DNA from 3 places in the Pseudomonas sp. MBLB4123 genome. Region 3 is predicted to be linked to each of the others. Evidence: predicted binding sites of a transcription regulator. Region 3 holds the regulator's gene; each other region holds the start of a gene.
The links. The regulator sigma-54, encoded in region 3, starts transcription at its own class of promoters, with help from an activator protein. The targets are predictions, from matches to a motif close to ANTGGCATNNANNTTGCTNT.

Region 1 (6,470 bases), 1.9 Mb from region 3:
TAGGCCATGGCCGAGTCCGAGAGCGGCGCCGAAAAAAGCGAGGAACCCACGGAGAAACGCCTGCGCGAATCCCGTGAAAAGGGTCAGATCGCTCGCTCCAAGGAGCTCAACACCCTGGCGGTGATGTTGGCCGGGGCGGGCGGCCTGCTGGCCAGCGGCGGCGGGCTGGCGAGCGCGCTGCTGGAGATCATGCGCGGCAATTTTTCCCTGCCGCGCGAAGTGCTGTTCGACGAGCGCAACATGGTGATCTGGCTGCTGGCGTCCGGCGAGATGGCCATCGAGGCCTTGCTGCCGCTGTTCCTGGCCCTGCTGATCGCCTCCATCGTCGGCCCCATCGCCCTGGGCGGCTGGTTGTTCTCGGCCCAGGCCATGGCGCCAAAGCTGAGCCGGATGAACCCCCTGGCCGGGCTCAAGCGCATGTTTTCGACCAAGGCGCTGGTCGAGCTGCTCAAGGCCCTGGCCAAGTTCCTGGTGATCCTGCTGGTGGCCCTGGCGGTGCTGTCCGCCGACCGCGACGACCTGCTGGCGATGGCCCACGAGCCGCTGGAGGCGGCGATCCTGCACGCGGCCCAGGTGGTGGGCTGGAGCGCGCTGTGGATGGCCTGCGGGATCATCCTGATCGCCGCGGTGGACGTGCCCTTCCAGCTCTGGGACAACAAGCAGAAGCTGATGATGACCAAGCAGGAGGTGCGCGACGAATACAAGGACAGCGAGGGCAAGCCCGAGGTCAAGTCGCGCATCCGCCAGCTGCAGCGGGAGATGGCCGAGCGGCGCATGATGCAGGCCGTGCCCCAGGCCGATGTGGTGATCACCAACCCGACCCACTTCGCCGTGGCGCTGAAGTACGATCCGGCCAAGGGCAGTGCGCCGGTGCTGTTGGCCAAGGGCGGCGACTTCACCGCCCTGAAGATTCGCGAGATCGCCCAGGAGCACCGGGTCATGCTGCTGGAGTCGCCGGCCCTGGCGCGGGCGGTGTTCTATTCCACCGAGCTGGACCAGGAAATCCCCGCCGGCCTGTACCTGGCCGTGGCCCAGGTGCTGGCCTACGTCTACCAGTTGCGTCAGTACCAGGCCGGCAAGGGCAAGCGCCCGGGCCCGCTGCCGGACCTGCCGATTCCGCCGGATCTGCGTCGCGACGAGTGAGTGCCGGACGCCATCGCCGGTTGGGTCGAACTTGGAATGCTTCTTGCCACACCCCAGTTAAGACGCCGTTGCGCGTCAAAAAATTGAGCTGGCTGGGGTAGGGATGTGGCTGTAGATCGCGCGCAAATCATCGGAGACGTACGCAGCAATCTGGCGGGGTTGCGCCAGGGCAACCTGGGTATCCCGCTGCTGCTGCTGGTCATGCTCGGCATGGTCATGCTGCCGATGCCGGCGTTCCTCCTCGACGTGCTGTTCACCTTCAGCATCGCCCTGTCGATCGTGGTGCTGCTGGTCGGCATCTATGCCCTGCGGCCCCTGGATTTCGCGGTATTCCCGACCATCCTGCTGGCGGCGACCCTGTTGCGCCTGGGGCTCAACGTCGCCTCGACCCGGGTGGTGCTGCTGCACGGCCACGAGGGGCATGGCGCCGCCGGCCAGGTGATCCAGGCCTTCGGCGAGGTGGTGATCGGCGGCAACTACGTGGTCGGTATCGTGGTGTTCGCCATCCTCATGATCATCAACTTCGTGGTGGTCACCAAGGGCGCCGGGCGCATCTCCGAGGTCAGCGCGCGTTTCACCCTGGACGCCATGCCGGGCAAGCAGATGGCCATCGACGCCGACCTCAACGCCGGCCTGATCGACCAGGCCGAGGCCAAGAAGCGCCGCGCCGAGGTGTCCCAGGAGGCCGACTTCTACGGCTCCATGGACGGTGCCAGCAAGTTCGTCCGCGGCGACGCCATCGCCGGCCTGCTGATCCTGTTCATCAACCTGATCGGCGGCATCGCCATCGGCATGTTCCAGCACGGCCTGGGTTTCGCCGACGCCGGCAAGGTCTACACCCTGTTGACCATCGGCGACGGCCTGGTGGCGCAGATCCCCTCGCTGCTGCTGTCCACCGCCGCGGCGGTGATGGTCACCCGGGTGTCCAGCTCCGAAGACATGGGCGCCCAGGTCAACCGGCAGATGTTCGCCTCGCCGCGGGCCCTGGCCGTGGCCGCGGCGATCATGATCGCCATGGGGATGGTGCCGGGCATGCCGCACTTCTCCTTCATCAGCCTCGGCCTGATTGCCGCCGGCGCCGCGTACTGGATCGCCAACAAGCAACGCAAGGGCAAGGAGGAGGAAATCAAGGAGGTGCAGCGTCAGCAGGAGTTGCTGCCGGCGCAGAAGGCCCAGGAGGTCAAGGAGCTGGGCTGGGACGACGTCACGCCGGTGGACATGGTCGGCCTGGAGGTCGGCTACCGGCTGATCCCGTTGGTCGACCGCAACCAGGGCGGTCAGCTGCTTGCGCGGATCAAGGGGGTACGCAAGAAGCTGTCCCAGGAGATGGGGTTCCTCATGCCCTCGGTGCATATCCGCGACAACCTCGACCTGCTGCCCAACGCTTACCGCCTGACCCTGATGGGGGTCAGCGTGGCCGAGGCCGAGGTGTATCCGGATCGCGAGCTGGCGATCAACCCCGGGCAGGTGTTCGGCACCCTCAACGGCGTGGCCGCCAAGGATCCGGCGTTCGGTCTGGAGGCGGTGTGGATCGACGCCAGTCAGCGCGACCAGGCGCAATCGCTCGGCTACACCGTGGTGGACGCCAGTACGGTGGTCGCCACCCACCTCAACCAGGTGCTGCACAAGCATGCCCATGAGCTGCTCGGCCATGAGGAAGTGCAGCAGCTGCTGCAGTTGCTGGCCAAGAGCTCGCCGAAGCTGGCCGAGGAGCTGGTGCCGGGTCTGGTGTCGCTGTCGACCCTGCTCAAGGTGCTGCAGGCGTTGCTGCAGGAGCAGGTGCCGGTGCGCGACATCCGCACCATCGCCGAGGCCATGGCCAACGTCGCGGCCAAGAGTCAAGATCCCGCCGCGATGGTGGCGGCGGTGCGCGTGGCCTTGGCCCGCGCGATCGTGCAAAGCATCGTGGGACTAGAGCCGGAGCTGCCTGTGATCACCCTGGAACCCAGGTTGGAACAGATATTGCTCAATAGTTTGCAGAAGGCCGGGCAAGGCTCCGAGGATGGCATCCTCCTGGAACCGGGCATGGCCGAGAAGCTGCAGCGTTCCCTGGTGGAAGCGGCGCAGCGCCAGGAGATGCTCGGCAAGCCGGTGATACTGCTGGTGGCCGGTCCGGTCCGGGCGATGCTCTCGCGGTTCGCGCGGCTGGCAGTGCCGAACATGCACGTGCTGGCCTACCAGGAAATCCCGGACAACAAGCAGGTCACCATCGTCGCGACGGTGGGGCAGAACTAACCGAGGTCACAGGCCATGCAGGTCAAACGCTTTTTCGCCGCCGATATGCGTCAAGCCATGAAGCTGGTCCGCGATGAGCTGGGCGCGGATGCCTCGATCATCGGCAATCGCCGGGTGGCCGGCGGTGTCGAGTTGACCGCCGCGCTGGACTACCAGATTCCCGCCGCGCCTGCGCGCCAGCCCAATCCGGCGCTGGAGGCCGAGCTGCGCAAGACCCAGTCGCGCATCGCCTCCGCCCAGGCCGAGTTGACCACCCGGGCGCAGGCCGACGAGGGCAAGGACCGCCAACTGTTTGGCGCGGCCCCCGAGGTGCCGGCCGACAGCCTCGCCGCCGTGCTCGGCAAGCCGCAACCGGCGCTGCCTGCGGCCAGCGATCAGCGTGCCCTCGAGGCCATGCGCTTCGAGCTGCACGGCCTGCGCGAGCTGATCGAAGTACAGCTCGGCTCGATCGCCTGGGGCCAGATGCAGAGCCGCCGTCCGCAGCAGGCCAGCCTCTGGCGCCGCCTGCAGCGCATGGGCCTGCCGGCCGAGCTGGCCCGGGTGCTGCTCGAGCGGGTGACCAATGTCGCCGAGCCCCGGCAGGCCTGGCGCATGCTCCTGGCCCACCTGGCTCGCGCCATTCAGACCCCCAAGCAAGAGCCGCTGGAGGAGGGCGGGGTGATCGCCCTGGTCGGCCCGGCCGGCATGGGCAAGACCACCACCCTGGCCAAGCTGGCGGCGCGTTATGTGCTCAAGCACGGCGCCCAGAGCCTCGCCCTGGTCAGCCTGGACAGTTACCGCATCGGCGCCCAGGAGCAGGTCAAGACCCTCGGCCGCATCCTCGGCGTGCCGGTCACCCTGGTCGATCCCGGCCAATCGCTGACCCAGGCCCTGGCACCTCTGGCGAAGAAGCGCCTGGTGCTGATCGACACGGCCGGCCTGCCGGCCAACGACCCGGCGCTGCGCATGCAGCTGGAGGCCCTGGCCAGCCGCGGGATCAAGTCCAGGAACTACCTGGTCATGGCCGCCACCAGCCAGAGCCAGGTACTCAAAGCCGCCTACCATAGCTACAAGCGTTGTGGTCTGGCCGGTTGCATCCTGACCAAGCTGGACGAGGCCGCCAGCCTGGGCGAGGTCATGGGGCTGGCGATAGGTCAGCGCCTGCCGGTAGCCTATGTGGCCGATGGTCCGCGTATCCCGGATGATCTGCAGGTACCGCGCAGCCATCAGTTGGTGAGCCGGGCCGTCGGGCTGCAGAGTGCGGAAGATCCAAGCGAGGAGGCGATGGCGGAGCTGTTCGCCGGCCTCTATCAGCAGCCGACGCGCCGTGCCGGTTGACGGCGCCGCGGCGATGACTCAGTGGCACGAGGCGCAGGTTGACCTCATGCCGGATTGGCGGGGTACGCTTAGCCAAGCGGCTCCCGTCGACGTTAGACAAGGTGTGTAGAGAACATGGGTATGCATCCCGTACAGGTGATCGCGGTGACCGGCGGCAAGGGTGGTGTCGGCAAGACCAACGTGTCGGTGAATCTGGCCCTGGCGCTGGCCGATGTCGGCCGGCGGGTCATGTTGATGGACGCCGACCTGGGACTGGCCAACATCGACGTCCTGCTCGGCCTCACCGCCAAGCGCACCCTGGCCGATGTGATCAGCGGCGAGTGCGACCTGCGCGACGTGATCCTGCAGGGCCCCGGCGGCATCCGCATCGTTCCGGCCGCCTCGGGCACGCAGAGCATGGTGCAGCTCTCGCCCCTGCAGCATGCCGGCCTGATCCAGGCCTTCAGCGACATCAGCGACAACCTCGACGTGTTGATCATCGACACCGCCGCCGGCATCGGCGACTCGGTGGTCAGCTTCGTCCGCGCGGCCCAGGAGGTGCTGGTGGTGGTGTGCGACGAGCCGACCTCGATCACCGACGCCTACGCGCTGATCAAGTTGCTCAATCGCGACTACGGCATGAGCCGCTTTCGTGTACTGGCCAATATGGCGCACAGTCCACAGGAGGGGCGCAATCTTTTTGCCAAACTGACCAAGGTCACCGATCGTTTCCTCGACGTCGCCCTGCAGTATGTCGGCGCGGTGCCCTACGACGAGTCGGTGCGCAAGGCCGTGCAGAAGCAGCGCGCGGTCTATGACGCCTATCCACGCTCCAGGTGCGCCCTGGCGTTCAAGGCGATCGCGCAGAAGGTCGATGCCTGGCCGCTACCGGCCAATCCGCGCGGTCATCTGGAGTTTTTCGTCGAGCGCTTGGTGCAGCAACCGACCGCGGACTCGGCGGTATGACAGCAGCTTCCGGACTTCGTATGTACAGCAAGGCGCAAGGACAAGAGTCCCAGTATCAGTTGATCGAGCGCTATGCGCCCCTGGTCAAGCGCATCGCCTACCACTTGCTGGCGCGCCTGCCGGCCAGCGTGCAGGTGGACGATCTGATCCAGGCCGGCATGATCGGTTTGCTCGAGGCCTCGAAGAAATACGACTCCAGCAAGGGCGCGAGCTTCGAGACATTCGCCGGCATTCGCATTCGCGGTTCGATGCTCGATGAGGTGCGCAAGGGCGATTGGGCGCCGCGTTCGGTACACCGCAACAGCCGCATGGTCAGCGATGCGATCCGAGTAATTGAGGCCAGAACCGGTCGTGACGCTAAAGATCACGAGGTTGCGGCCGAACTCCAATTGAGTCTCGAGGATTACTACGGCATTCTTGGCGACACTTTGGGCAGCCGCCTGTTCAGCTTCGACGACCTGTTGCAGGACGGCGAGCACGGGGGGCTGTGCGAAGACGCCAATGCCACTCACCAAGAACCTTCTCGTGGCCTGGAAGATGAGCGCTTCCAGGCGGCGCTGGCCGATGCCATCGCCAACTTGCCGGAGCGCGAACGACTGGTGTTGGCGCTGTATTACGACGAAGAGCTGAATCTCAAGGAGATCGGCGAGGTGCTGGGGGTCAGCGAGTCGCGCGTTAGCCAGATCCACAGCCAGTGCGCCGCACGCCTGCGTGCGCGGCTGAGCGAATGGCGCACGCGCTGAACAGCTAGATTAGCGGGTCGTTGGGAAACGTAGCGGACGAGGGTCAGATAAGGCGCATTACGGCCTGTACGGCCTGTAGGTGAGCGA
Region 2 (6,470 bases), 1.1 Mb from region 3:
ATGCTGCTGCCGGACACCGTCGGCACCGGCGGCGACTCGCACACCCGCTTCCCGATGGGCATCAGCTTCCCGGCCGGTTCCGGCCTGGTGGCCTTCGCCGCCGCCACCGGCGTCATGCCGCTGGACATGCCGGAATCCATCCTGGTGCGTTTCAAGGGCAAGATGCAGCCCGGGATCACCCTGCGTGACCTGGTCCATGCGATCCCCTACTACGCCATCCAGAAGGGCCTGCTGACCGTCGAGAAGAAGGGCAAGAAGAACGCCTTCTCCGGCCGCATCCTGGAGATCGAAGGCCTCGACGAGCTGACCGTCGAGCAGGCGTTCGAGCTGTCCGACGCCTCCGCCGAGCGCTCGGCCGCCGGTTGCACCATCAAGCTGCCGGAAAAGGCCATCGCCGAGTACCTGAAGTCGAACATCACCCTGCTGCGCTGGATGATCAGCGAAGGCTACGGCGACGCCCGCACCATGGAGCGCCGCGCCCAGGCGATGGAAGCCTGGCTGGCCAACCCGGAGCTGATGAGCGCCGATGCCGACGCCGAATACGCCGAAGTCATCGAGATCGACCTCAACGAACTGAAGGAGCCGGTGCTCTGCGCGCCGAACGACCCGGACGACGCCCGTCTGCTGTCCACCGTGGCCGGCGACAAGATCGACGAGGTGTTCATCGGTTCGTGCATGACCAACATCGGTCACTTCCGCGCCGCCGGCAAGCTGCTGGACAAGGTCAAGGGCGGCATCCCGACTCGTCTGTGGCTGTCGCCGCCGACCAAGATGGATGCCCACCAGCTGACCGAGGAAGGCTACTACGGCATCTACGGCAAGGCCGGTGCGCGCATGGAGATGCCGGGCTGCTCGCTGTGCATGGGTAACCAGGCCCGCGTCGCCGCCAACTCCACCGTGGTCTCGACCTCGACCCGCAACTTCCCCAACCGTCTGGGCGATGGCGCCAACGTGTACCTGGCCTCTGCCGAACTGGCAGCGGTCGCCGCGATCATCGGCAAGCTGCCGAGCGTCGAGGAGTACATGGCCTACGCGAAGGACATCGACAGCATGGCGGCCGACGTCTACCGCTACCTGAGCTTCGACCAGATCGCCGAGTTCCGCGAAGCCGCTGCCAACGCCCAGATTCCGGTCGTTCAAGCCTAAGCATTACCCGCGTCGAAAGAGCCCCGCCCCGTGCGGGGCTTTTTTATGTCTGGCGTTCGCAGCCGTGGCATATCGCTTGCTTGAACAAACTCAACAGGGCCGCTGCAACGCCGAGCGGCCCGACGACGAGGGCGTCGCTTCGCTCGATATGCGAAGCACAGGTCACCCCCCTGGATGCTGAGAAAGGAAGGTATGCGATGAGCGAGCACCAGCTTCCCCGTGGCGATGCCCTGGCCTGGGTCAACGGCAGCGATGCACCGGAGAAGAGCGAACTGAACCTGGGCTTCATGGCCCTGACCGACTCGGCCTCGCTGATCGTCGCCGCGACCCAGGGCTTCGCCCAGCCCTACGGCCTGACCCTGAACCTCAAGCGCCAGGCGTCCTGGGCCGGTCTTCGCGACAAGCTGCTCAGCGGCGAGCTGGACGCCGCCCAGGGCCTCTACGGCCTGCTCTATGCCGTGCACCTGGGCATCGGCGGCACCCCGCCGGTGGACATGGCGGTGCTCATGGGCCTGTCGCAGAACGGCCAGAGCATCAACCTCTCCCATGCGCTGCAACAAGCCGGCGTGAGCAATGTCGAGGCGCTGTGCGCACACGTGCGCCAAAAGGGTGCAAAGCTCAGCCTGGCGCAGACCTTCCCCACCGGCACCCACGCCCTGTGGCTCTACTACTGGCTGGCCAGCCAGGGCATCCATCCGCTGGAGGATGTGCAGACGCTGGTCGTGCCGCCCGCGCAGATGGTCGCCCACCTGAAGGCCGGGCGCATCGACGGTTTCTGTGCCGGCGAACCCTGGGGCGCCCAGGCGATCGAAGAGTGCATGGGCTTCACCCTGACCACCAGCCAGTCGATCTGGCCCGGACACCCGGAGAAAGTCCTGGGCTGCACCCAGGCCTTCGTCAGCGCCTACCCCAACACGGCCCGCGCCCTGGTGATGGCCGTGCTGGAGGCCAGCCGCTTCATCGACCAGAGCGAGGAGAACAAGCGCGGCACCGCGCAACTGCTCAGCGCCAGCGAGTACGTCGACGCACCACTGAGCGCCATCCAACCGCGTTTTCTCGGCCAGTACGAGGACGGCAACGGTCACGCCTGGCTGGATCCCCAGCCACTGCGCTTCTTCGACGAGGGCAAGGTGAACATGCCCTATCTGTCCGACGGCCTCTGGTTCATGACCCAGTTCCGCCGCTGGGGCCTGCTGCGCGACGACCCCGACTACCTGACCGTGGCTGCCCAGGTTCAGCAGCTCGGGCTCTATCATGAGGCGGCTGCGGCGCTGAATGTCGCCGTGCCGGCAACGCCCCTGCGCAGCTCCGTGCTGCTCGATGGCAAGGTCTGGGACGGCAGCGACCCGGCCGCCTACGCCCGGAGCTTCGCCCTGCACGCCCTGGCCGGCGACGCTCAGGCCTCGACCGCGGCTCTCTAAATTACGGAACCCCTGCCATCATGTTGCGCATTCTCCTGATCAACGACACACCGAAGAAGGTGGGCCGTCTCAAGACCGCCCTGATCGAGGCCGGCTTCGAGGTGATCGATGAATCCGGACTGACCATCGACCTGCCGGAGCGGGTCGAGGCGGTTCGTCCCGACGTCATCCTGATCGACAGCGAATCCCCCGGCCGTGACGTCATGGAGCAGGTGGTGCTGGTCAGCCGCGACCAACCTCGGCCCATCGTCATGTTCACCGACGAGCACGACCCCAAGGTCATGCGCCAGGCCATCCAGTCCGGGGTCAGCGCCTACATAGTCGAAGGCATCCAGGCCGAGCGCCTGCAGCCGATCCTCGACGTGGCCATGGCCCGCTTCGAGAGCGACCAGGCCCTGCGCGCCCAGCTGCAGGCCCGCGACGCCCAGCTGGCCGAGCGCAAGCGCATCGAGTTGGCCAAGGGCCTGCTGATGAAGATGAAGAGCTGCAACGAGGAAGAGGCCTACACCCTGATGCGCCGTCAGGCCATGAGCCGCCAGCAGAAGCTGATCCAGGTGGCCGAGCAGATCATCGCCATGCACGACATGCTCGGCCATTGACCGCCGCCGAGCCGCGCCGGCGCTCGACTGTACTGCCCAACGGGTCACTGTGCCCCCCGATTCGGGAGAGGCCGCGCCAGCTGTACGGCCATCTGGCGCCGCGGGTGTGCCTGCTGGACCACGCCGGCAGTGGCTAAGCTGGGGTCCCTGTCCAGTCCATCACGAGACCTGCCCGCATGCCCAGCCACAACGATGAACGCCAACTCCTGGCCGAGGCCGACCGCCGCGCCCTCGCCTATTTAGACGACATAGCCGGCCGCCCGGTATTTCCGACGCCGGCCACCATCGCCGGGCTGCAGGCCTTCGATCAGGGCATCCCCGAGCAAGGCATGGCTGGCGCAGAGGTGCTGCGGCGCCTGGACGAGATCGGCTCGCCGGCCACCGTCGCGTCCAACGGTCCGCGCTATTTCGGCTTCGTCATCGGCGCCACCCTGCCCGCCGCCGCAGCCGCCGAGCGCCTGGTGCTGGCCTGGGACCAGTGCGCCTCGTCGTTCGACAACTCGCCGGCGGCCGATACCCTGGAGCGCATCGCCGGACGCTGGGTCTGCGAGCTGCTCGGCCTACCGGCCGAAAGCGCCGTGGGCTTCGGCACCAGCGCCACCGCCTGCACCCTGGCCTGCCTGTCCGCCGCCCGGCGCACCCTGCTGGCCCGCCGCGGCTGGGACTTCGATGGCGACGGCCTGGTCGGCGCGCCGGAGGTCCGGGTGGTGGTCTCCGCCAGCTGCCACATCACCGTGAAAAAGGCGCTGCGCATCCTCGGTTTCGGCATGAACCGGCTGATCGTCGCGCCGACCGACGCCCATGGGCGCATCGACCCCGAACAATTGCCGCCTCTGGATGACCTGACCATCCTCTGCCTGCAGGCCGGCGAAGTGAACACCGGCGAGTTCGACCCCTTCGCCGAGCTGATCCCGTCGGCCAAGGCGGCCGGGGCCTGGGTGCACGTCGACGGCGCCTTCGGCCTGTGGGCCCGTGCCTCGTCCTCGGCCCATCTGGCTGCCGGGGTCGAGCAGGCCGACAGCTGGACCAGCGACGGCCACAAATGGTTGAACACGCCCTACGACGGCGCCATGGCCATCTGCCGCGACGCCGACGCCCTCGCCACCGCGATGAACAGCGACGCGGCCTATGCCACGGCGTCCAAGGATGCGCAGAAAAACCTCACCCTGGAGTTCTCCCGCCGCGCCCGCGGGGTGGCGATCTGGGCGGCCCTCGCCAGCCTCGGCCGCGACGGCCTGCGTGCGATGATCGACCGGCATATCCGCCAGGCCGGCCACCTGGCCGCGAGCCTGCGCGCCCAGGGCTATCAGGTGCTCAACCGGGCGGTGCTCAACCAGGTGCTGGTGCGCGCCGACAGCGATGAGCAGACCGTGGCCATTCGCCAGGCGGCCCAGGCCTCGGGCCGGGCCTGGTTCGGCCCCACCCTCTGGCAGGGGCGCCCGGCCTTTCGCCTGAGCGTCAGCTCCTGGCGCACCGAGGACGCCGACATCGAGGCGCTGATCGAACTGCTGAGCGAGCTCAAGCGCAGCACACCGGCCTGACAGCACTCGACAAAGGCCAGGCGCTGGGCTTATCTTCGCCGCCTGGCCAGCGCACTGGCCAACGTCGCTCGGACGGTTCCGGGCGCTTACGTTTTCGAGGACAGCATGGCTGATCAAGCTTCGCGCCGCTTTGCGCGCATCGATCGACTCCCCCCCTACGTATTCAACATCACCGCCGAGCTGAAGATGGCCGCCCGCCGCCGTGGCGAGGACATCATCGACTTCAGCATGGGCAACCCCGACGGCGCCACCCCGCCGCACATAGTCGAGAAGCTCTGCACCGTCGCCCAGCGCGAAGACACCCACGGCTACTCCACCTCCCGCGGCATCCCGCGCCTGCGCCGCGCCATCTCGCGCTGGTATCAGGAGCGCTACCAGGTGGACATCGACCCGGAAAGCGAGGCCATCGTCACCATCGGCTCCAAGGAAGGCCTGGCCCACCTGATGCTCGCCACGCTGGACCACGGCGACACCGTGCTGGTGCCCAACCCCAGCTACCCCATCCACATCTACGGCGCGGTGATCGCCGGCGCCCAGGTGCGCTCGGTGCCGCTGGTGCCGGGCGTGGACTTCTTCGCCGAACTGGAACGGGCCATCCGCGAGTCGATTCCCAAGCCGAAGATGATGATCCTCGGCTTCCCCTCCAACCCCACCGCCCAGTGCGTGGAGCTGGACTTCTTCGAGCGCGTGGTGGCCCTGGCCAAGCAGTACGACGTGCTGGTGGTCCACGACCTGGCCTACGCCGACATCGTCTACGACGGCTGGCAGGCGCCGTCGATCATGCAGGTGCCCGGCGCCAAGGACATCGCCGTGGAGTTCTTCACCCTGTCCAAGAGCTACAACATGGCCGGCTGGCGCATCGGTTTCATGGTCGGCAACAAGGAGCTGGTGAATGCCCTGGCGCGGATCAAGAGCTACCACGACTACGGCACCTTCACCCCGCTGCAGGTCGCGGCCATCGCCGCCCTGGAGGGCGACCAGCAGTGCGTGCGCGACATCGCCGAGCAGTACCGCCAGCGCCGCAACCTGCTGGTCAAGGGCCTGCATGAGCTCGGCTGGATGGTGCAGAACCCCAAGGCCTCGATGTATGTCTGGGCGAAGATCCCCGAGCAGTACGCCGCGCTCGGTTCCCTGGAGTTCGCCAAGAAGCTGCTGCTCGAGGCCAAGGTCTGCGTGTCGCCGGGCCTGGGCTTCGGCGACTACGGCGACGACCATGTGCGTTTCGCCCTGATCGAGAACCAGGACCGCATCCGCCAGGCGCTGCGCGGCATCAAGGCCATGTTCCGTGCCGACGGCCTGCTGCCGGCCGCGTCGGGCAAGCCGCGCAAGACGCCGGAAGCCTGACCCTGACGCGCTCGACGGCCCTGCGCTGTCGGGCGCGCACTCCCCCTGGGCGCGCTCAGCCCGAGTAATCCAACACTGTCCATACCCGGCTCAGCCCGGCCCCTATCACACAGCCGGACTCGTCCAGGCGCCGGTTGTAGTGCAACGACATCAGGCTGGTCATCCCCTCCGCGGCATCCCGCCGCTCGGTCAACCATTGCACTCGCCCGCAGTTGGGCGTCTCGATCACATAGCTGGCAGCCACCGCCGCATGCTCGCTGGGTAACCTGATCGCGTCGACCACCGTCCCCCGTTCCTCTATCCGCTTGCCATTGGCCACCAACACCGCCCAGGCCTGGCCGTTCTCTATCACCAGATAGCTGCCATTGGCCTTGGGTTGCTCGACCTGGGGCTGGGCACAGCCGCTCAACAGGACCAAC
Region 3 (6,470 bases):
ACCGACGGCGACCTGCGCCGCACCCTGGATCGCGGCCTCGACGTGCGCGAGGCGCGAATCGATGAAGTGATGACCGCCCACGGCAAGACCGCCCGCCCGGACATGCTCGCCGCCGAGGCCCTGAAGATCATGGAAGACCACAAGATCAACGCCCTGGTGGTGGTCGACGCCGACGACCGCCCCATTGGCGCCCTGAACATGCACGACCTGCTGCGTGCCGGAGTGATGTGATGAATCCCGAACTGCAGCAACGCGCCCAGGCGGTGAAACTGGCGATCTTCGACGTGGACGGCGTGCTCACCGACGGCAAGCTGTACTTCCTGGTCGACGGCAGCGAGTTCAAGACCTTCAACACCCTGGACGGCCATGGCATCAAGATGCTCATTGCCTCGGGCGTACGCACCGCCATCATCAGCGGCCGCAAGACCCCGGTAGTCGAGCGTCGCGCCCAGAACCTCGGCATCCAGCACCTGTACCAGGGCCGCGAGGACAAATTGGTGGTGCTCGACGAGCTTCTCGGCGAACTCGGCCTAAGCTATGAACAGGTCGCCTACCTCGGCGACGACCTGCCCGACCTGCCGGTGATCCGCCGGGTCGGCCTGGGCATGGCAGTGGCCAGCGCCGACGGCTTCGTCCGCCAACACGCCCACGGCGTGACCCAGGCCCGCGGCGGAGAAGGCGCCGCCCGCGAATTCTGCGAGCTGATCATGCGCGCCCAGGGCAGCCTCGACGCCGCCCAAGCCGCCTATCTATAGAGCCCACTATGCTGCGCAAACTGCTGAACCTCACCCTGTTCGCCGTCGCCGCCGCCCTGCTGGCCGCCGTCGGCTACTGGAACATCAGCCCCGAGAGCTTCTCCGACAGACCGGCACGGGCCGGCACGGACAACGCCATCGATTTCTACGTGATCGGCGCCAACACCCTGCAGTACCAGGCCGACGGCAAGCTGCACTACGAGATGACCACCAGCAAGCTGGAACACATCAAGGCGACCGATATCACCCTGCTGAGCGAGCCTAACCTGCACCTCTATCGTGGTACTCAATACCCCTGGAAGGTCCGCAGCGTGCGCGGCGAGGTCGCCCCCGAGGGCAAGGAAGTCGAGTTGATCGACCAGGTGCGCGTCGAGCGCACCGACGCCAAGGGCCGTCCGACCATCCTCACCACCAGCCGCCTGACCGTATTCCCGGAGAAGGAATATGCGCAGACCCAGCAAGCCGTTAGAATCGACGCGGCCAATGGGGTGACCACGGCGCAAGGAATGAAAGCGTACTTGAACGACGGCAGGATGCTCCTGCAGTCCAACGTAAGAGGCCAGCATGAGGTTCGTTAAAACCCTCCCCCTTCTGCTCAGTTTGAGCGCCGCGCTCGGAAGCGCCTGCGCCTGGGCACTGCCATCCGATCGCGAACAGCCGATCCGCGTGCAAGCCGACAGCGCCGAGCTGGACGACAAACAAGGCGTAGCGGTCTACCGCGGCGACGTCATCATCACCCAGGGCACCCTGAAGATCACCGGCGACACCGTGACCATCACCCAGAACGCCCAGGGCGAGATCGAGATCTTCACCTCGGTGGGCAAGCCCGCCTATTACGAGCAGAAGCCGGCCGCCGACAAGCAGATCGTCCAGGCCTACGGCCTGACCATCCAGTACTTCGCCGCCAGCGAACGCATCGTGCTGATCGACCAGGCCAAGGTGATCCAGGAAGGCAACACCTTCGAAGGCGAGAAGATCGTCTACGACACCCGACGCCAGATCGTCAACGCCGGCCGCGCCACCGGCGCCCAGGTGTCCACGCCGCGACCGCGTATCGACATGGTGATTCAGCCGAAGAACAAACCAGCCGACCAGCAGGCGCAGTGATAATGGCCACATTGAAAGCCCAGCACCTGGCCAAGAGCTACAAGGGTCGCCAGGTCGTCCGCGACGTCAGCCTGAGCATCGACAGCGGACAGATCGTCGGCCTGCTCGGCCCCAACGGCGCCGGCAAGACCACCTGCTTCTACATGATCGTCGGCCTGGTCCGGGCCGACCAGGGCCGGGTACTGATCGACGAGCTCGACGTCAGCCACCAGCCCATGCATGGCCGCGCCCGCGCCGGCATCGGCTACCTGCCGCAGGAGGCCTCGATCTTCCGCAAGCTCAGCGTGGCCGACAACATCATGGCCATCCTCGAGACGCGCAAGGAGCTCGATCGCGCCGCGCGGCGCCAGGAGCTGGAAAGCCTGCTGCAGGAATTCCACATCAGCCATATCCGCGACAACCTCGGCATGAGCCTGTCCGGCGGCGAACGCCGCCGCGTGGAGATCGCCCGCGCCCTGGCCACCGCCCCCAAGTTCATCCTGCTCGACGAGCCCTTCGCCGGGGTCGACCCGATCTCGGTCGGCGATATCAAGCAGATCATCCACCACCTCAAGTCCAAGGGCATCGGCGTACTGATCACCGACCACAACGTCCGCGAGACCCTGGACATCTGCGAAACGGCCTACATTGTCAACGACGGTCAGCTGATCGCCGAAGGCAACGCCGACGCCATCCTGGCCAACCAGATGGTCAAAGAAGTCTACCTGGGCCACGAGTTCCGCCTGTAACAGCGGCTTTTCTCGACCGAACAGCAGCTAGCGCTAGGCAAACCACTCGAGACCGGGCATATAATTTGCTTTCCTTGTGGCGCCTCGGCGCCCTGTAGTGGATCGCGCACAGACGCCGGTATAGAAGGTCTGCAATGAAACCATCGCTAGTCCTGAAAATGGGCCAGCAGCTGACGATGACCCCGCAGCTGCAACAGGCCATTCGCCTACTTCAACTGTCTACCCTGGATCTGCAGCAGGAGATCCAAGAGGCCCTGGAGTCCAATCCGATGCTCGAGCGCCAGGAAGACGGCGACGACTTCGACAACTCCGACCCCATGGCCGACGGCGCCGACACCCCATCCTCCGCCGACAAGCAAGAAGAGTCCTATCAGGAAGCCGGCTACCAGGACAGCACGCAGAGCGTGGACAACCTGGAGGACGGCGAGTGGAACGAGCGCATCCCCAACGAACTGCCGGTCGACACCGCCTGGGAGGACGTCTACCAGACCAGCGCCAGCAGCCTGCCGAGCAACGATGACGACGAGTGGGACTTCACCACCCGCACCTCCAGCGGCGAGAGCCTGCAGAGCCACCTGCTCTGGCAACTCAACCTGGCGCCGATGTCCGACAAGGACCGCCTGATCGCCACCACCCTGATCGACTGCATCAACGAGCAGGGCTACCTGGAAGAGAGCCTCGAGGAAGTGGTCGAGGCCTTCGACCCGGAGCTGGACATCGAGCTGGACGAAGTCGAGGCCGTGCTGCACCGCATCCAGCAATTCGAGCCGGCCGGCGTCGCCGCCCGCGACCTGCGCGAATGCCTGCTGCTGCAACTGCGCCAACTCCCCGCCAAGACCCCCTGGCTGAGCGAGGCCCAGCGCCTGGCAAGCGACTACCTCGACCTGCTCGGCAGCCGCGACTACAGCCAGCTGATGCGCCGCACCAAGCTCAAGGAAGACGAGCTGCGCCAGGTCATCGAACTGATCCAGAGCCTCAACCCGCGGCCCGGCTCGCAGATCCAGTCCGGCGAGCCGGAGTACGTGGTGCCCGACGTCATCGTCCGCAAGCACAACGAGCGCTGGCTGGTGGAGCTGAATCAGGAAGCCATGCCCCGCCTGCGGGTCAACCCGCAGTACGCCGGCTTCGTCAAACGCGCCGACTCCAGCGCCGACAACACCTTCATGCGCAACCAGTTGCAGGAGGCCCGCTGGTTCATCAAGAGCCTGCAGAGCCGCAACGAGACCCTGATGAAGGTCGCCACCCAGATCGTCGAACACCAGCGCGGCTTCCTCGACTACGGCGACGAGGCGATGAAGCCGCTGGTGCTGCACGACATCGCCGAAGCCGTGGGCATGCACGAGTCGACCATCTCGCGGGTCACCACGCAGAAATTCATGCACACCCCGCGCGGCATCTACGAACTGAAATACTTCTTCTCCAGCCACGTCAGCACCGCCGAAGGGGGCGAATGCTCATCCACCGCCATCCGCGCGATCATCAAGAAACTGGTGGCCGCGGAAAATGCAAAAAAGCCGTTGAGCGACAGCAAGATCGCTGGTTTACTGGAGGCACAGGGCATTCAAGTGGCCCGCCGCACGGTCGCCAAATACCGTGAGTCCCTCGGTATAGCGCCCTCCAGTGAGCGCAAGCGGTTGGTGTAAGGCGACACTCAAAGGAAGACCGATCAACAGACAGAACCCGACCCCAGCCAAGCCTCCCCCTAAACGGCCTTCGCAATCGGCCCGGGGAGACCCATGCCGGACTCGCTGTCGATGCGTCTTCCACGCCAAGGTGTTCCCGCGGCAGGCTTTACAGCCTGCCTCATAAACACGGCAACAAGGAGAAAGCGGTATGCAAGTCAACATCAGTGGACATCAGCTGGATGTGACCGACGCCCTGCGCGACTACATCGACGAGAAACTCAATCGACTGGAGCGCCATTTCGACAAGATCACCAACGTGCAGGTCACCATGGAGGTCGAGAAGCTCAAGCAGAAGATCGAAGCGACCCTGCACATCGCCGGCGGCGAAGTGGTCGCCAACGCCGAGCATGACGACATGTACGCCGCCATCGACCTGCTCACCGACAAACTCGACCGACAACTCATCAAGCACAAGGAAAAGCAGCTCGAACGCCAGCAGGGCGCCATGGCCCGCTGACCTCGCTCACCTCCCATGATCCGACTCGAAAACATCCTGACCCCCGGCCGTTCCCTGGTGAACGTGCCGGGCGGCAGTAAGAAGCGCGTACTCGAACAGATTGCCAACCTGGTGGCACGCGAGCTGCCCGAGCTGGACGGCCAGGACATCTTCGAAAGCCTGATCGCCCGCGAAAAGCTCGGCTCCACCGGCTTCGGCAACGGCATCGCCATCCCGCACTGCCGCCTGCCCGGCTGCAGTGCGCCGATCAGCGCCCTGCTGCGCCTGGATGCGCCGGTCGACTTCGACGCCATCGACGGCGCCCCGGTCGACCTGCTGTTCGTCCTGCTGGTACCCGAGGCGGCCACCGACGAGCACCTGGAACTGCTGCGCCAGATCGCCAGCATGCTCGACCGCAGCGACGTGCGCGAACGCCTGCGTCAAGCACAAGGCAGCGACTCCCTGTATCAGGTCGTGGTGGACATACAAAGCAGCCGTTAGGACTCCCTCATGCGCCTGATCATCGTCAGCGGTCGCTCCGGCTCCGGCAAAAGCACCGCCCTCGATGTCCTCGAGGACAACGGCTTCTATTGCATCGACAACCTCCCCGCCGGCCTGCTCCCGGAACTGGCCGAGCGCGCCCTGCTGCACACCGAGCTGCTGCACCCGCAGGTGGCGGTCTCCATCGACGCGCGCAACCTGCCCAGCCAGCTCAAGCGCTTCCCCGAACTGCTCGCCGAAGTCCGCAGCCGCCATATCCAGTGCGACGTGCTCTACCTGGATGCCGACGAGGAGACCCTGCTCAAGCGCTTCTCCGAGACGCGCCGGCGCCACCCGCTGACCAACGCGCAGCGCTCGCTGGCCGAGGCCATCGCCGACGAGAGCCAGCTGCTCGGGCCGATCATCGACCTGGCCGACCTGAAGGTCGACACCACCCACCTCAACCTCTACCAGTTGCGCGACAGCCTCAAGCTGCGCCTGCTCAACCAACCGGAACCGGGCACCGCCTTTTTGGTCGAGTCCTTCGGTTTCAAGCGCGGCATGCCGGTGGATGCCGACCTGGTGTTCGACGTGCGCTGTCTGCCCAATCCCTACTGGAAGCCCGACCTGCGCGACTATTCCGGGCTCGACCAGCCGGTGGCCGAGTACCTGGCGGCCCAGGCCGATGTCGAGGAGATGTTCCAGGACATCCTCGCCTACCTGAACAAATGGCTGCCGCGCTTCGCCGCCAGCAACCGCGCCTATGTCACGGTGGCCATCGGCTGCACCGGCGGGCACCACCGCTCGGTGTACCTGGCCAATCGCCTGGGTGAGACCCTCAAGCCCACCTTGAAGAACGTTCAGGTTCGCCACCGCGACCTCAGCTAAGGAAACACCGCGATGCCCTCCCGCGAAATCACCATCATCAACAAGCTGGGCCTGCACGCGCGTGCCGCGGCCAAGTTTGTCGGCGTGGCCGGCCGCTATCCCTGCAAGGTCAAGGTCGGCCGCGCCCCGGAGAGCCTGGTGGACGGCAAGAGCATCATGGCGGTGATGATGCTGGCCGCCGGCAAGGGCACGCCGATCCACCTGCACACCGAAGGCGAGCAGGATCACGATGCCCTGGAGGCACTGGTCGAGCTGATCAACAACTACTTCGACGAAGGCGAATAGCCAGGCGCCCAATAAAAAGAGGGGCTGCCCGTGGCCCCGGCAGCCCTTCTTGCGTTGCGCGGTCGGCCGTCAGCTGCCGGCCACCGTCATGCGCTCGATCAGCACC

Region 1: a site for sigma-54 is predicted at 1,174-1,193, ahead of flhA (flagellar biosynthesis protein FlhA). Genes of this name have one in related genera too.
Region 2: a site for sigma-54 is predicted at 1,210-1,229, ahead of ACSX1C_RS04720 (CmpA/NrtA family ABC transporter substrate-binding protein). Genes of this name have one in related genera too.

What each region holds. Positions count from the first base shown of each region.
Region 1 covers NZ_CP196711.1:1,770,929-1,777,398, reverse strand. Annotated here, with positions in the region: gene fliR (flagellar biosynthetic protein FliR) at 1-3, shown strand, start outside; gene flhB (flagellar biosynthesis protein FlhB) at 7-1,143, shown strand; gene flhA (flagellar biosynthesis protein FlhA) at 1,249-3,378, shown strand; gene flhF (flagellar biosynthesis protein FlhF) at 3,394-4,695, shown strand; gene fleN (flagellar synthesis regulator FleN) at 4,810-5,640, shown strand; gene fliA (RNA polymerase sigma factor FliA) at 5,637-6,383, shown strand.
Region 2 covers NZ_CP196711.1:956,185-962,654, reverse strand. Annotated here, with positions in the region: gene acnB (bifunctional aconitate hydratase 2/2-methylisocitrate dehydratase) at 1-1,146, shown strand, start outside; gene ACSX1C_RS04720 (CmpA/NrtA family ABC transporter substrate-binding protein) at 1,344-2,567, shown strand; gene ACSX1C_RS04715 (ANTAR domain-containing response regulator) at 2,588-3,166, shown strand; gene ACSX1C_RS04710 (pyridoxal phosphate-dependent decarboxylase family protein) at 3,343-4,707, shown strand; gene alaC (alanine transaminase) at 4,813-6,051, shown strand; gene ACSX1C_RS04700 (hypothetical protein) at 6,107-6,470, opposite strand, start outside.
Region 3 covers NZ_CP196711.1:4,324,869-4,331,338, reverse strand. Annotated here, with positions in the region: gene ACSX1C_RS20090 (KpsF/GutQ family sugar-phosphate isomerase) at 1-231, shown strand, start outside; gene ACSX1C_RS20085 (KdsC family phosphatase) at 231-755, shown strand; gene lptC (LPS export ABC transporter periplasmic protein LptC) at 764-1,333, shown strand; gene lptA (lipopolysaccharide transport periplasmic protein LptA) at 1,320-1,862, shown strand; gene lptB (LPS export ABC transporter ATP-binding protein) at 1,865-2,590, shown strand; gene ACSX1C_RS20065 (RNA polymerase factor sigma-54) at 2,725-4,233, shown strand; gene hpf (ribosome hibernation-promoting factor, HPF/YfiA family) at 4,424-4,732, shown strand; gene ptsN (PTS IIA-like nitrogen regulatory protein PtsN) at 4,748-5,212, shown strand; gene rapZ (RNase adapter RapZ) at 5,222-6,079, shown strand; gene ACSX1C_RS20045 (HPr family phosphocarrier protein) at 6,092-6,364, shown strand; gene pmbA (metalloprotease PmbA) at 6,434-6,470, opposite strand, start outside.